3 regions of the Clostridium pabulibutyricum genome follow, and region 1 is predicted to be linked to each of the others. Evidence: predicted binding sites of a transcription regulator. Region 1 holds the regulator's gene; each other region holds the start of a gene.

The links. Region 1 encodes HrcA, which represses chaperone genes, less so after heat shock. Its sites were predicted from a motif close to TGTTAGCACTCNNNNNNNNNGAGTGCTAACA; they were not measured.
Region 2: a site for HrcA is predicted at 2,353-2,383, ahead of htpG (molecular chaperone HtpG). Genes of this name have one in related genera too.
Region 3: a site for HrcA is predicted at 1,810-1,840, ahead of groES (co-chaperone GroES). Genes of this name have one in related genera too.

The regions. Positions count from the first base shown of each region.
Region 1 covers NZ_JBZAYZ010000005.1:47,491-51,762, reverse strand. The annotation lists gene dnaK (molecular chaperone DnaK) at 1-1,033, opposite strand, end outside; gene grpE (nucleotide exchange factor GrpE) at 1,085-1,744, opposite strand; gene hrcA (heat-inducible transcriptional repressor HrcA) at 1,801-2,841, opposite strand; gene hemW (radical SAM family heme chaperone HemW) at 3,017-4,171, opposite strand; gene lepA (translation elongation factor 4) at 4,183-4,272, opposite strand, start outside.
Region 2 covers NZ_JBZAYZ010000002.1:45,963-50,234, reverse strand. The annotation lists gene AC4CVH_RS03535 (D-isomer specific 2-hydroxyacid dehydrogenase family protein) at 1-410, shown strand, start outside; gene AC4CVH_RS03530 (macrolide family glycosyltransferase) at 441-1,565, opposite strand; gene AC4CVH_RS03525 (TetR/AcrR family transcriptional regulator) at 1,562-2,182, opposite strand; gene htpG (molecular chaperone HtpG) at 2,490-4,272, shown strand, end outside.
Region 3 covers NZ_JBZAYZ010000007.1:102,653-106,924, reverse strand. The annotation lists gene groL (chaperonin GroEL) at 1-1,418, opposite strand, end outside; gene groES (co-chaperone GroES) at 1,465-1,752, opposite strand; gene AC4CVH_RS09290 (TVP38/TMEM64 family protein) at 1,995-2,711, opposite strand; gene AC4CVH_RS09285 (4Fe-4S dicluster domain-containing protein) at 2,855-4,272, opposite strand, start outside.

The DNA.
Region 1 (4,272 bases):
CTGCAACACATTCATCAGGATTAACTCCCTTTGATGGTTCTTTTCCAGTAAAGTTTTTAACAGCTTCCTGAACTGCAGGGATTCTTGTAGAACCACCTACAAGTATAACCTTGTTTATATCGTTTATTGAAAGTCCTGCATCTTTGAGAGCCTTTTTCATAGGTTCTATTGTTCTTTGAACAAGGTCCTGTGTAAGTTCATTGAATTTTGCCCTTGTAAGGTTCATGTCTATGTGTTTTGGACCTGTTGCATCAGCCGTAATAAATGGTAAGTTTATATTTGTCTGCATTGATGATGAAAGCTCTATCTTTGCCTTTTCTGCAGCTTCCTTCAATCTCTGGAGAGACATCTTGTCAGCTCTTAAATCTATATTGTTGTCTGCCTTGAAAGTATCTGCTATATAATCTATTATCTTCTGGTCGAAGTCATCTCCACCAAGACGTGTATCACCATTTGTAGCTTTTACTTCAAATACACCATCACCGAGTTCAAGTATTGATACATCAAATGTACCACCACCCAGATCATATACAAATATTTTCTGGTTTGTTTCAGTCTTATCCATTCCATATGCAAGAGAAGCTGCCGTAGGCTCATTTATAATTCTTCTTACATTGAGTCCTGCAATTTTACCTGCATCCTTGGTTGCCTGTCTTTGACTGTCGTTAAAATATGCTGGAACAGTTATAACTGCTTCTGTTACAGTTTCTCCAAGATATGCTTCTGCATCTGCCTTTATTTTCTGGAGTATCATGGCAGATATCTCCTGTGGTGTATACTGTTTTCCATCTATATTTACTTTATGGTCTGTTCCCATATCTCTCTTTATTGACATTATTGTCTTGTCAGGATTTGTTATTGCCTGTCTTTTTGCAACCTGACCTACAAGTCTTTCACCGTTTGCCTGAAATGAAACCACAGATGGGGTAGTTCTTGCACCTTCTGAGTTTGCTATAACTACAGGATCTCCACCTTCCATAACCGCAACACATGAATTTGTCGTACCTAAATCAATACCTATTATCTTTGACATACTAATTACCTCCTCAATTAACTAACTTCAAAGTTCTATTAAATATTTGAATTAATTTGCAACCTTTACCATGCTGTATCTTATCACTTTATCTCCCCGCTTGTATCCCTTTTGAAACACCTCTGCTATACTATTCTTATCATAGTTTTCATCTTCCACATGCATAACTGCATTATGAAAATTAGGATCAAATTCACCATCTGCAGGTATTTCATCGACATCAAGTTTTTTAAGAGCCTCATTAAAAATTTTCACTGTCATTTCGACACCTTTTTTCAAATCGTCTGCACTTCCATCAACTTTGATTGCTCTTTCAAGATTATCAAGTACAGGAAGAATTTCTTTAAGTACATCTTCACATACATCTGTATATATTTTTTCTTTCTCCTTGGCAGTCCTTTTTCTAAAATTATCATACTCTGCAACTGTCCTTGCCAATCTGTCTTTCAAAGCTTCACACTGACTCTTTGATTTTCCAATTTTAATTTTCAATTCTTCATTCTCACTTTTTATATTTTTTAGTTCATCTTCCTTTTCTTTTTGCTCTGATTCCCCTGCACTTTCTTCATCCACATCTTTCGTGCAAGTATCTTCCTGTTTCTCTTCTTCAGGATCCTTATCATCGGCCGAACTATTTTCTTCAACCTTATCTTTTAAATCTTTATTTTTACATTCATCATTATTTTTAATATCATCCTTCTTCTTAAACATTTGATTGTTTCCTCCAATCTCATATATTTATAATAAAATGCAGGTGAATATAAAACTTAATCATAATCAAAGTAAGCATTTGTCAGAATAAAATTCAATTCTCTAACTACATTTGTGAGTACGGAAATAACCTTGGAATACGGAATTCTCGTAGGACCTATGAGACCAATTTTCCCTATAGGTTTATTTCCAAGATTGTAAAATGCCGATATCACACTGCAATCCTCAGCTCCTTGTATATAATTTTCGCTTCCAATTCTTATAGAAATATTGGATGAATCATTCAACAGTTCATTCACCTTTTCCTTATTATCCAACATTGACAGAAATTCTCTGGCTTTTTCAATATCTTTGTACTCTGGGTAATCAAATATATTTACGGTACCCTGCATATATATGTCAGCATTGTCTGCACTTTTCAGATTCTCATACATGACAGGTATAATTGCATTGAATATATCTTCATATCCTTTTAAGTCCAATTTTATATTATTTATGACTTCAAGATTTATCTGTTCACTGTTAAGTCCCCTCAACCTGTCACTTAAAAGGCGGCTGAGTTTTATAAGAACATTATCAGGAATATTTTTCCCAACACGTATAACATTATTCTTTATTACTCCATTATCTGTAACAATTACAAGGAGTATGTTGTTGTTTGACTCTATATTTACAAGCTGAAGGTGTTTTATATAACTCTTGCTTATTGAAGGAACCTTGACTATACATGTAAGCTTTGTAAGTTCCGAAAGAAGCATCGTCGTATGTTTTATTATCTCATCCATCTGGAGTATTGCACTGTTTAAAATCTTGTTTTTTATTATAATTAATTCTTCTTCACTGAGATTAGGCACATGCATAAGTTTATCAACATAAAGCCTATATCCCTTGTTTGACGGCTTCCTTCCCGACGAACTATGAGGTTGCTCCAAATAGCCCATATCCTCAAGATCAGCCATTTCATTTCTTATTGTAGCCGAACTTATTCCCATATTATATTTTTTTGCTATGGTTCTGGATCCCACAGGCTCCGCTGTTTTTATATAATCATTTATTATGGCCTGAAGTATTCTTATCTTTCTTTCATCCATTTCCATAATATCACCTCTTTATTAGCACTCGTTATTACTGAGTGCTAACTGCTATGATTAAAAAATATCACTGATATTTTTTTTTGTCAACTTTATACAGTGTTTATTATCTAATCATAATTTGCAGTATAATTTATTTAAGCCGACCATATTTTAAAATACTCACTTTTACTCCTTATATCTAAGTTGTCAATATAAACTCACACATCACACTGTTTGCCACATCCATACCTCTTCTGCTCAAGTACATTCTATCTCCCTTTTCAACAAGAGTTCCATATCGTATATGTTTCTCAATAGGCACCTTGTATACCGAATAAATATCTTTTCCAAATCTTTTTTGAAACTCAAAAATACTTATGCCATTTTTTTTTCTAAGGCCCATGAACATAAATTCTTCCATACTGTCGTAAATTGAATTTTTATGTACATCAAGCTTTCGAAGCTTTTTCTCTTCAATTTGGTTTATATATTCTTCTATACTGTCTGTTCTCCTGTATCTGGTTTTTCCAACACAGGAATGTGAACCGGCGCCGCATCCAATATAATCTCCAAGATTCCAATAATTCAAATTATGAATGCATTCAAACCCTTTCTTTGAAAAATTGGATATTTCATATTGCAGATATCCATTTTTCTCAAGAAAACCAACTGCAAAATGATACATGTCTCTTTCATCGCACTCGTTCATCAATTCTATTTCACCCTCATTATACATTCTATAAAAAGGGGTTCCCTGTTCCAATATAAGGCTGTAGCATGATATGTGTTCAACATCAAGTTCCACTACCCTTTCCAAAGTTTCCTTCCAGTCATCAAAACTCTGGCCTGGAATTCCAAACATGAGATCTACATTTATATTTGAAAACCCAAGCTCTCTTGAAATAGAATATGCCTTCTTAAAATCTTCAAGCTTATGTATTCTTCCAAGTCTTTCGAGTATTTTGTCCTGCCATGCCTGAAGTCCTATGCTCAGTCTGTTTACTCCCATATCTTTAAACAGCTTGAGTTTGTCTGCAGTAAAACTTCCGGGATTACCCTCTATTGTAAATTCAATTTGACTATGAAGTTTTCTTGAATTTATGGATTCTATAATTGTCTTCATGGAATTTGTATTTACATACGTAGGCGTACCCCCACCTATAAATATAGTACTTATACCACCTTTTATATCTCTTATCTCATCTGAAAGTGCCTGGGAATATTTATCAATAAGTGTTTCCTTTCCACTGTATGAAGTAAAATCACAGTACAAACACTTTCTCGCACAAAACGGTATATGCACATACAATGAAGTGTATTTTTCAAAATCATCATGCTGTACTTTAAAACTCATAAAGGCACCTTCTAATCCTCAGTCTTCAATATCGCCATAAATGCTTCCTGAGGTATTTCAACCGATCCTACCTGTCTCATTCTCTTTTTTCCCTCTTTTTG
Region 2 (4,272 bases), on a different contig from region 1:
GTGATATTATAACAATGCATGTTCCTGCAACTCGGGACAATTATCATATAATAAATAAAGAAAGCATAGAAAAAATGAAGAAAGGTGTCATAATTATAAATACAGCAAGAGGATCACTTATAAACACGTCAGACCTTATAGACGGAATAGAAAGTCTTAAGGTAGGTGCAGCTTCAATGGATGTAATAGAGGGGGAAACAGGGCTTTACTATGAGGACAAGAAGTGTGAAATCATTAAAAACAGGAATATGGCTGTCTTAAAGTCCTATCCTAATGTAATAATTACACCGCATACTGCTTTTTATACGAATCAGGCTGTTTCCGACATGGTTGAAAATTCAATACTGAGTTGTATATATTTTGCTGAAGGGAAAGACAATCCATGGAAAATTACTGATTTTGATGACTAAATGATGTCCAACTTTCCTGCAGGGCAATGCTTACAGTAATTTATAGTAGTCCATAATTAAATCTGCTCCATATTGGTTGCCGTGGGCTGCCTGCATTTTTTGCTGCATTTTACGAATGTTTTTAAGTATGATATGATCATCTAATATTGACACTGTTGTTTCCCTTAAAAGCTTGCTCGTAATTTGCTTATATTCCAACTTTTTTCCTAATTTTAAGTTTTCAATTTGTTTTGCGTTTACGGGTTGGTCCGTTATAAATGGAATTACAACCATGGGAACTCCGTAATAAAGTGCTTCTGTAACACTGTTCAATCCACCATGAGTAATGAATATATCTGCTTTTTTTAACACTTCAAGTTGTGGCACAAAGTGATAAATATGAAAGTTGTTTGGAATAACTCCTAAGCTCTTCATTTTTACCGTATTTCCGATAGACATGATTACGGTAACATTTTCATGCTCAAATGCTTTGATGCATTTCTTATAAAATACTTTTGCTTTATTTACAACCGTTCCCAAAGATATATATATAATAGGGTGTTTGGTACACTGTAACATAAACGAACTGCTTTTATTACGTTTATAGATAGAAGATCCTATAAATTTGAATTGATCCTCCGGAAAATCTTCTGCAAATGGTTGAAATTCTCTTAGAGTATATACCAGGTTAAGGTCAGGGGGATTTTGAATAATCTCTTCTAGCCAACAATCAGTTTTCAGTTTTATATCTTTGGAAACTTCTTTTGTCCATCTTTTGCATATCCATTTTGATCGAAATATACTGAAAACCCCTCCTGCGTTTATGTATCCTTTCATAAGCTTCTCATTGGAAGCAAATGAAGTGAAAATTCGCACAACTGGTTTATTGTATTTTTCTGCGAGATGTTTTCCCAAAAAGAAAAATTGTTCATATATGACTAAATCGTTATGCTCTATCAGCTTTTTGGCGGCCTCACAGGCATTTTTTATTTGTTTAGATAATTTTTTATCATTTTTATAGCTTATAAATTCTGCTCCAACAGCTAAAACTTTATCCCGCCAATTTTCTGTCAACAAATAAGTAACATGATTATTCCGCTTTTGCAATTCTTCAACAAGACCTAATGTTGGTATTACGTGTCCGGAATAAGGTAAGTTTATAAATAAAATATTCATATAGAAACCCCCCATACATTTTTTAAAACATCAGCAGGTATTTTTAACGTCCTACAAATTAACTCTATGATTATTTGAATTTGCTTTGACTGCGGAAACTTTAAAAAACTTTCTTCGTGTAATAATCCACTAATTCCTTTCAATAAATAAGGGGTAATCCAATTTATTTCAGCAGAAATATCTATATTGTATTTGCCACACAACCTACTTATCAAATCTTTTACCGCAGGCTGCAGAGAATATACTGTTAATTCATGTAATGCAGACAAGATAGACCAATGTATATTGCCATCTGATAACTTTTGATACTCTTTCATACTTTGTGAAAAACAAATTAGTATTTGTTCCAATTTGTGATAGGGTGTTTCCGATGCAGTATCCCCTGACAATATTTTATTTAGTTTTATACTTTGTTGGTTCATAAAATGCTCGAATACCTTGTCGAATAATTCCTGTTTTGAATTGAAATAGTGGTAGAACATCCCGACTTCTCCGCCAACATCGTTTAGTATCATGCGGATAGAGGTCTTCTCGTACCCGTATTTTAAAAATAATTTGGTAGAACATTCGAGTATCTCATCGCGTTTTCCACCGTGTAATATAGGTTTACGTGCCATTAGCTTTCATACTCCTTATAAACAGAATACTGTTCTGTTTATATAATATCAAAGACTGTGTCCTGTGTCAATAATTCCGAGAATATCGTTCTGCTTTGCTGCCGACAAGTTCAGATTGATAAAAAATAGTTTATAACTCCTTGACAAAGAGAAAATAATTGCTAAAATGAAATTAGCACTCAATTATATTAAGTGCTAACAAAATGATTGATAAATAACCATGCTGACTTTGTCATAGGCGTGGTTTATTGAAGTTATTATATAGGGTACTCATAATCATATATTATAAATGAAAGGAAATGATAAAATGGCTAAGAAGCAGTTCAAGGCGGAATCCAAAAGACTTTTGGATCTTATGATTAACTCGATTTATACAAACAAAGAGATATTTTTGAGGGAACTTATATCAAATGCAAGTGATGCTATTGATAAAAGTTATTATAGATCTTTAGTTGATGAGAATGTAAATTTCAACAAAGATGATTTTTACATTAGAATTTCATTGAACAAGGAAGATAGGACTCTTACAGTTGAGGACACAGGAATAGGCATGACCCAGGAGGAGCTTGAAAACAATCTTGGAACTATTGCTAAAAGTGGTTCCCTGGCATTTAAAAATGATAATGACAAAAAAGACGGCGTAGACATAATAGGTCAGTTTGGAGTTGGATTTTATTCTGCATTCATGGTATCCGATGTAGTAACTGTAAAAAGCCGTTCTATTGATTCTGATACGGCGTATAAATGGGAATCAAAGGGTGTTGAAGGTTATAGTATAGAACCTTGTGAAAAAGATTCCGTAGGCACGAAAATTATACTTAATATAAAGCAGAACACTGAAGATGAAAATTATGACCAGCTTTTGGAAGACTATAAAATAAAGGAACTTGTAAAAAAATACTCTGATTTTATAAAATATCCGATTAAGATGATAATGAAAAAAAGCAGACCTAAGAAGGATAATGAAAAGGAATATGAGGACTATTTTGAAGATGAAACTTTAAACAGCATGGTTCCTATATGGAGAAAAAACAAAAATGAACTTAAGGACGAGGATTATGACAGATTTTACATGGATAAGCACTTTGGATATGAAAAACCTCTTAAAGTTGTACATTCCAAAGTCGAGGGACTTGTAAGCTATACAACACTTCTTTTCATACCTGCAAGGGCACCATATGACTTTTACACAAAAGAGTTTGAAAAGGGACTTGAACTCTATTCAAATGGAGTCATGATAATGGAAAAGTGTTCGGATCTTCTTCCAGATTATTTCAGCTTTGTACAGGGACTTGTTGATTCTGCGGATTTGTCACTTAACATATCAAGAGAACTTCTTCAACATGACAGGCAGTTGAAGTTCATTGCAAAAAAAATAAAGGAAAAGATAAAGAATGAACTTATGCTTATGTTGAAAAATGACCGTGAAAAGTATATGGAATTCTATAAGAATTTTGGAAAACAGCTTAAATTTGGTGTATACTCCGACTTTGGAGCAAATAAGGAGGTACTTCAGGATTTACTTATGTTTTATTCCTCAACGGAGAAAAAGCTTGTAACCCTTGATGAATATGTTTCAAGAATGAAAGATGACCAGAAGTATATATATTATGCTGCAGGTGAAAGTGTAGAAAAAGTTGACAGACTTCCACAGACTGAACTTGTAAAAGATAAAGGATATGAGATACTTTATTTTACTGATGAAGTTGATGAATTTGCAATAAAGATGCTTATGAAGTATAAAGAAAAGGAATTTAAATCCGTATCAAGCAAAGATCTTGGATTTGATTCAGATGACAAGGAGAGTAAGAAGGAAACAGAAGAGAACAAAGATATGTTTGAATTCATGAAGAATGCACTTGATGGAAAGGTAAAGGAAGTAAGGGCTTCAAACAGATTGAAGACACATCCTGTATGCCTTTCAAATGAAGGCGAGCTTTCAATTGAGATGGAAAAGATACTTAAAACAATGCCAAGCAACGGTCAGGATGTAAAAGCTGAAAAGATACTGGAGATAAATACTAATCATGAAATGTTTACGGCAATTAAGAAGGCGTTTGAAGAAGACAAGGATAAACTTAAAGTATACG
Region 3 (4,272 bases), on a different contig from region 1:
CCAGCTTCGCTCTTTCTAACTTTTTCTATAATTACCGAGCCTTCAAGTCCTGCATTTGCAGCTATCTGTCTTATTGGCTCTTCAAGTGATTTTCTTATTATATCAATACCAACTTTGATATCAGGTACATCTGAACTTAATTCTTCAATCTTTGGAATTACATTCAAATAAGCTGTTCCGCCACCTGGTACAAGTCCTTCTTCAACAGCTGCTTTTGTAGCTGCAAGAGCATCTTCTATTCTCATTTTTCTTTCTTTTAATTCTGTTTCAGTTGCTGCTCCAACTTTTATTACAGCTACTCCTCCTGCAAGCTTTGCAACCCTTTCCTGCAATTTTTCCTTATCAAAGTCGGATGTAGTTTCTTCCAACTGTTTTCTGATCTGATTTACTCTGTCGGAGATATCAGATTTCTGACCTTTTCCATTTACAATTGTAGTATTTTCTTTGGATATTTTAACACTTTCAGCTTTTCCAAGATCTTCTAATGAAACTTCTTTTATATCTCTTCCAAGTTCTTCAGATATTACTTTTCCACCTGTAAGAATTGCTATATCCTGAAGCATTTCTTTTCTTCTGTCTCCAAATCCAGGTGCTTTTACTGCGACGCATGTAAATGTTCCTCTCAATTTATTCACAACCAATGTTGCAAGAGCTTCGCCTTCAACATCCTCACTTATTATGAGAAGTTTCTTCCCCTGTTTTACTATCTGTTCAAGAAGTGGAAGTATTTCCTGTATGTTTGCTATCTTCTTGTCAGTTATAAGTATATATGGATCGTCAAGTACTGCTTCCATTTTATCTGAATCAGTCACCATATATGGGCTTAAATATCCTCTGTCAAACTGCATGCCTTCAACGACATCAAGTTCAGTACCCATTGATTTTGACTCTTCTACAGTTATGACTCCTTCATTTCCTACTTTTTCCATAGCGTCTGCTATTAATTTTCCTATTTCCTCATCAGAAGCAGATATGGATGCAATTCTTGCTATATCTTCCTTTCCACTTACCTCCTTGGAAATTTTCTTTATTTCTTCAACAGCCTTGTCTACAGCCTTCTTTATACCTTGTCTTAAAAGCATAGGGTTTGCTCCAGCTGTAACGTTCTTTAAACCTTCTCTTATTATTGCCTGAGCAAGTAATGTAGCTGTTGTAGTTCCGTCCCCTGCTACATCATTTGTCTTTGTAGAAACTTCCTTTACAAGCTGTGCTCCCATATTTTCATATGGATCCTCAAGCTCAATTTCCTTTGCTATAGTAACACCATCATTTGTTATAAGCGGTGAACCAAATTTTTTATCAAGTACCACATTTCTTCCCTTTGGTCCCAGTGTAACCTTTACTGTATTAGCCAGCTTGTTTACGCCTTCCTGCATAGCTCTTCTGGCTTCTTCACTAAATAAAATGCTCTTTGCCATAAAAAAAACCTCCTCACAACTTTTAAGTTATATAAATTATCTGATATTATTTTTCAATTACAGCTAAAATGTCATCCTGTCTCAGTATTGTATACTCTTGTCCGTCAAGTTTAACTTCATTTCCACCATATTTTGAGAAAAGAACTCTCTCTCCTACTTTAACTTCCATTTTAACTTCTTTTCCATCTACGATTCCACCTGTTCCAACTGCAACTATTTCAGCTTCCTGTGGTTTCTCCTTAGCAGTTCCTGGCAGAACTATTCCACTTTTTGTTGTTTCTTCTGCCTCTATTTTTTTTATAACGACTCTGTCTCCAAGTGGTCTAATTTTCATCAAAACCCCTCCTTAAAAATATTTTTAATTTATTTAAAATAATCTTTTAGCTTTTCTTGTTAGCACTCATTAATCTTGAGTGCTAATACAATTATTATAATAATAAATACTGTTTATATTTTCAAATTCTAATTTGAAACTTATACACTATTTATAGAGCAAATTGTTAAATATACTCTCATTAAATAAATATTTCTCTTAATTTCTATAAATTACACCGTATTAGTAAAATACTCAAAAACTCAAGATGATTTATTACGTATAATTCTGGATATTATATCATCACTTTTTATTACCCCAATTATAAATATGGACGTCATTATCACAGATATCAATATCAAGATGCCCTTATTTCCAGAATATACCTTTGAACCAAAATACGATGAAATCAATATGCCGGGAAGCCTCCCAAGCGTTGAATAAAATATAAAATTCTGCAGTTTTATTTTTGATATTCCACACATATAGGCAAGTATATCCTTTGGTATTCCAGGTATAAGATACAATATAAACACAATCACGTTTATATTTTTTGACTTTAATACCTTATTGAAAAGCTTAAAATCCTTCTTTGCCGTCATATTATCCACAAAAGACCTGCCGCACGCTTTTGAAACCAAATATACAATTATACTTCCTATAGTTATTCCAACACATGAAAGAATAGTCCCCCAAAATACACCATATATATATCCACCTGCAATCTGCACCAGCTCACCAGGTATAAAGAATGCAATTACCTGTACAGTCTGAATGAGGAGAAATACAATAATACTATATTTCCCATAAGACATAATAAGCAATCTCAAACTCTGTGGATTTTTTAAAATATAACTGTATTTAAAATAATATTCATACGCCGATGCAATAAAAAATATCATAATAATAAACAATATTATGTAAGTCCTGTATCTTTTTAAACATTTTTTTAATTTCTCAAATCCTGTCTTTATACTCATTTTAAAACACCCGATACAAGTTACTGTTATACGCAATCATTTACTATATTATCCAATAAACATTTATTTATACTGTAGCAGCATACAAATAAAGACGGCTGAATCTATAAAAATAAATTCAACCGCCTTTACAATACAACAAACTATCTTTCCATATCAACACATTTGAATTTTTCAAGGTTGTCATTTGACAATATAGTCTTTTTGGAAGATTGTTTCTTAAACTTTGCAAGCTGTGGTCTTGCTTTCATAAGAGAAGCCATAGTTGCGGCTCCCCCAATACATCCTCCATCGCACATCATTCCTTCTATAAAGTTTCCCTGAACTCTTCCAAGCTTTGCACTAACCATTGTCTTTTTTATTTCATCCTTGCCACTAACCTTTATAGGCTTGAATTCAATATTTATATCTTTTTCCTTAATGTAATCCTGTATCGCATCTGCAACTCCTCCACCTTGTGCAAAACCTCTTCCAAAAGCAGAAGCATCTTCAACAGAGTCATCTTCGCATTCTCCTGGATCTACAGAAAATGCACCAAAAATTCCTGCTATCTCCTCGAAGGTAAGTACATAATCCACATCACCCTTTATAGATTCCCTGTTTACTTCAACCTTTTTTGCAGTACAAGGTCCTATAAAAACAACTACTGCGTTTTCATTGTATTTTTTTATAAGTCTTGCCGTAGCTATCATAGGTGAAACCGTAGTTGACATTTTATCAACCAAAGCTGGAAATTGAACTTCTATATAATTCATGAATCCAGAACAGCATGAATTTGTCATGAACTTGTCCCCGTTATTAATTCTTTCAACAAACTCCTTGCTCTCACTTACTGTTACTGCATCCGCACCGCATGCTGCCTCAACCATGTCCTTAAATCCAACCTTTTTCAGTGCAGCCTTAACCTGTCCAACAGAAACTTTAGGACCAAACTGTCCTGTAATTGACGGTGCAACCACTGCATATACTTCCTTGCCTGCTGTAAGTTCTCTTGTAACATCTGCAATATAACTCAATTCCGATATGGCGCCAAATGGACATGCTGCCATACACGCACCACAGCTTATACACTTTGACTTCTCTATTTTCGCTTTTCTATCATGCTGATTTATTTCAAGTGCACCAGTTGGGCATGACCTTTTACATGGACGCATAACTTCGGCGATAGCATTGTATGGACATGCTTTTTTACACATTCCACATTCTCTGCACAAATCCTGATTTATATAGGATCTTCCATTAACTCTGGTAATAGCCTTTGCAGGACACACCTCCATACATTTATGCTGAATACATCCTCTACAAGCTTCAGTAACATTGTATCTATCTATAGGACATTGATCACAAGCCGAAGACAATACAAACATTACATGTGACTTGTCATCAATCCTTTTTAAATCCTCTATCGTATTGTCAGTTGGCAAAAATCCCGCCGAAAGAACAGCTCTTTCATAAACAACTGCACGCTCCTTATATACGCAGCATCTATATTCAGATTTGTCTCCTTTTATTATTTTATATGGGATTTTCTCAAGTTCCCCCTTTGTTAATTTATTATCTT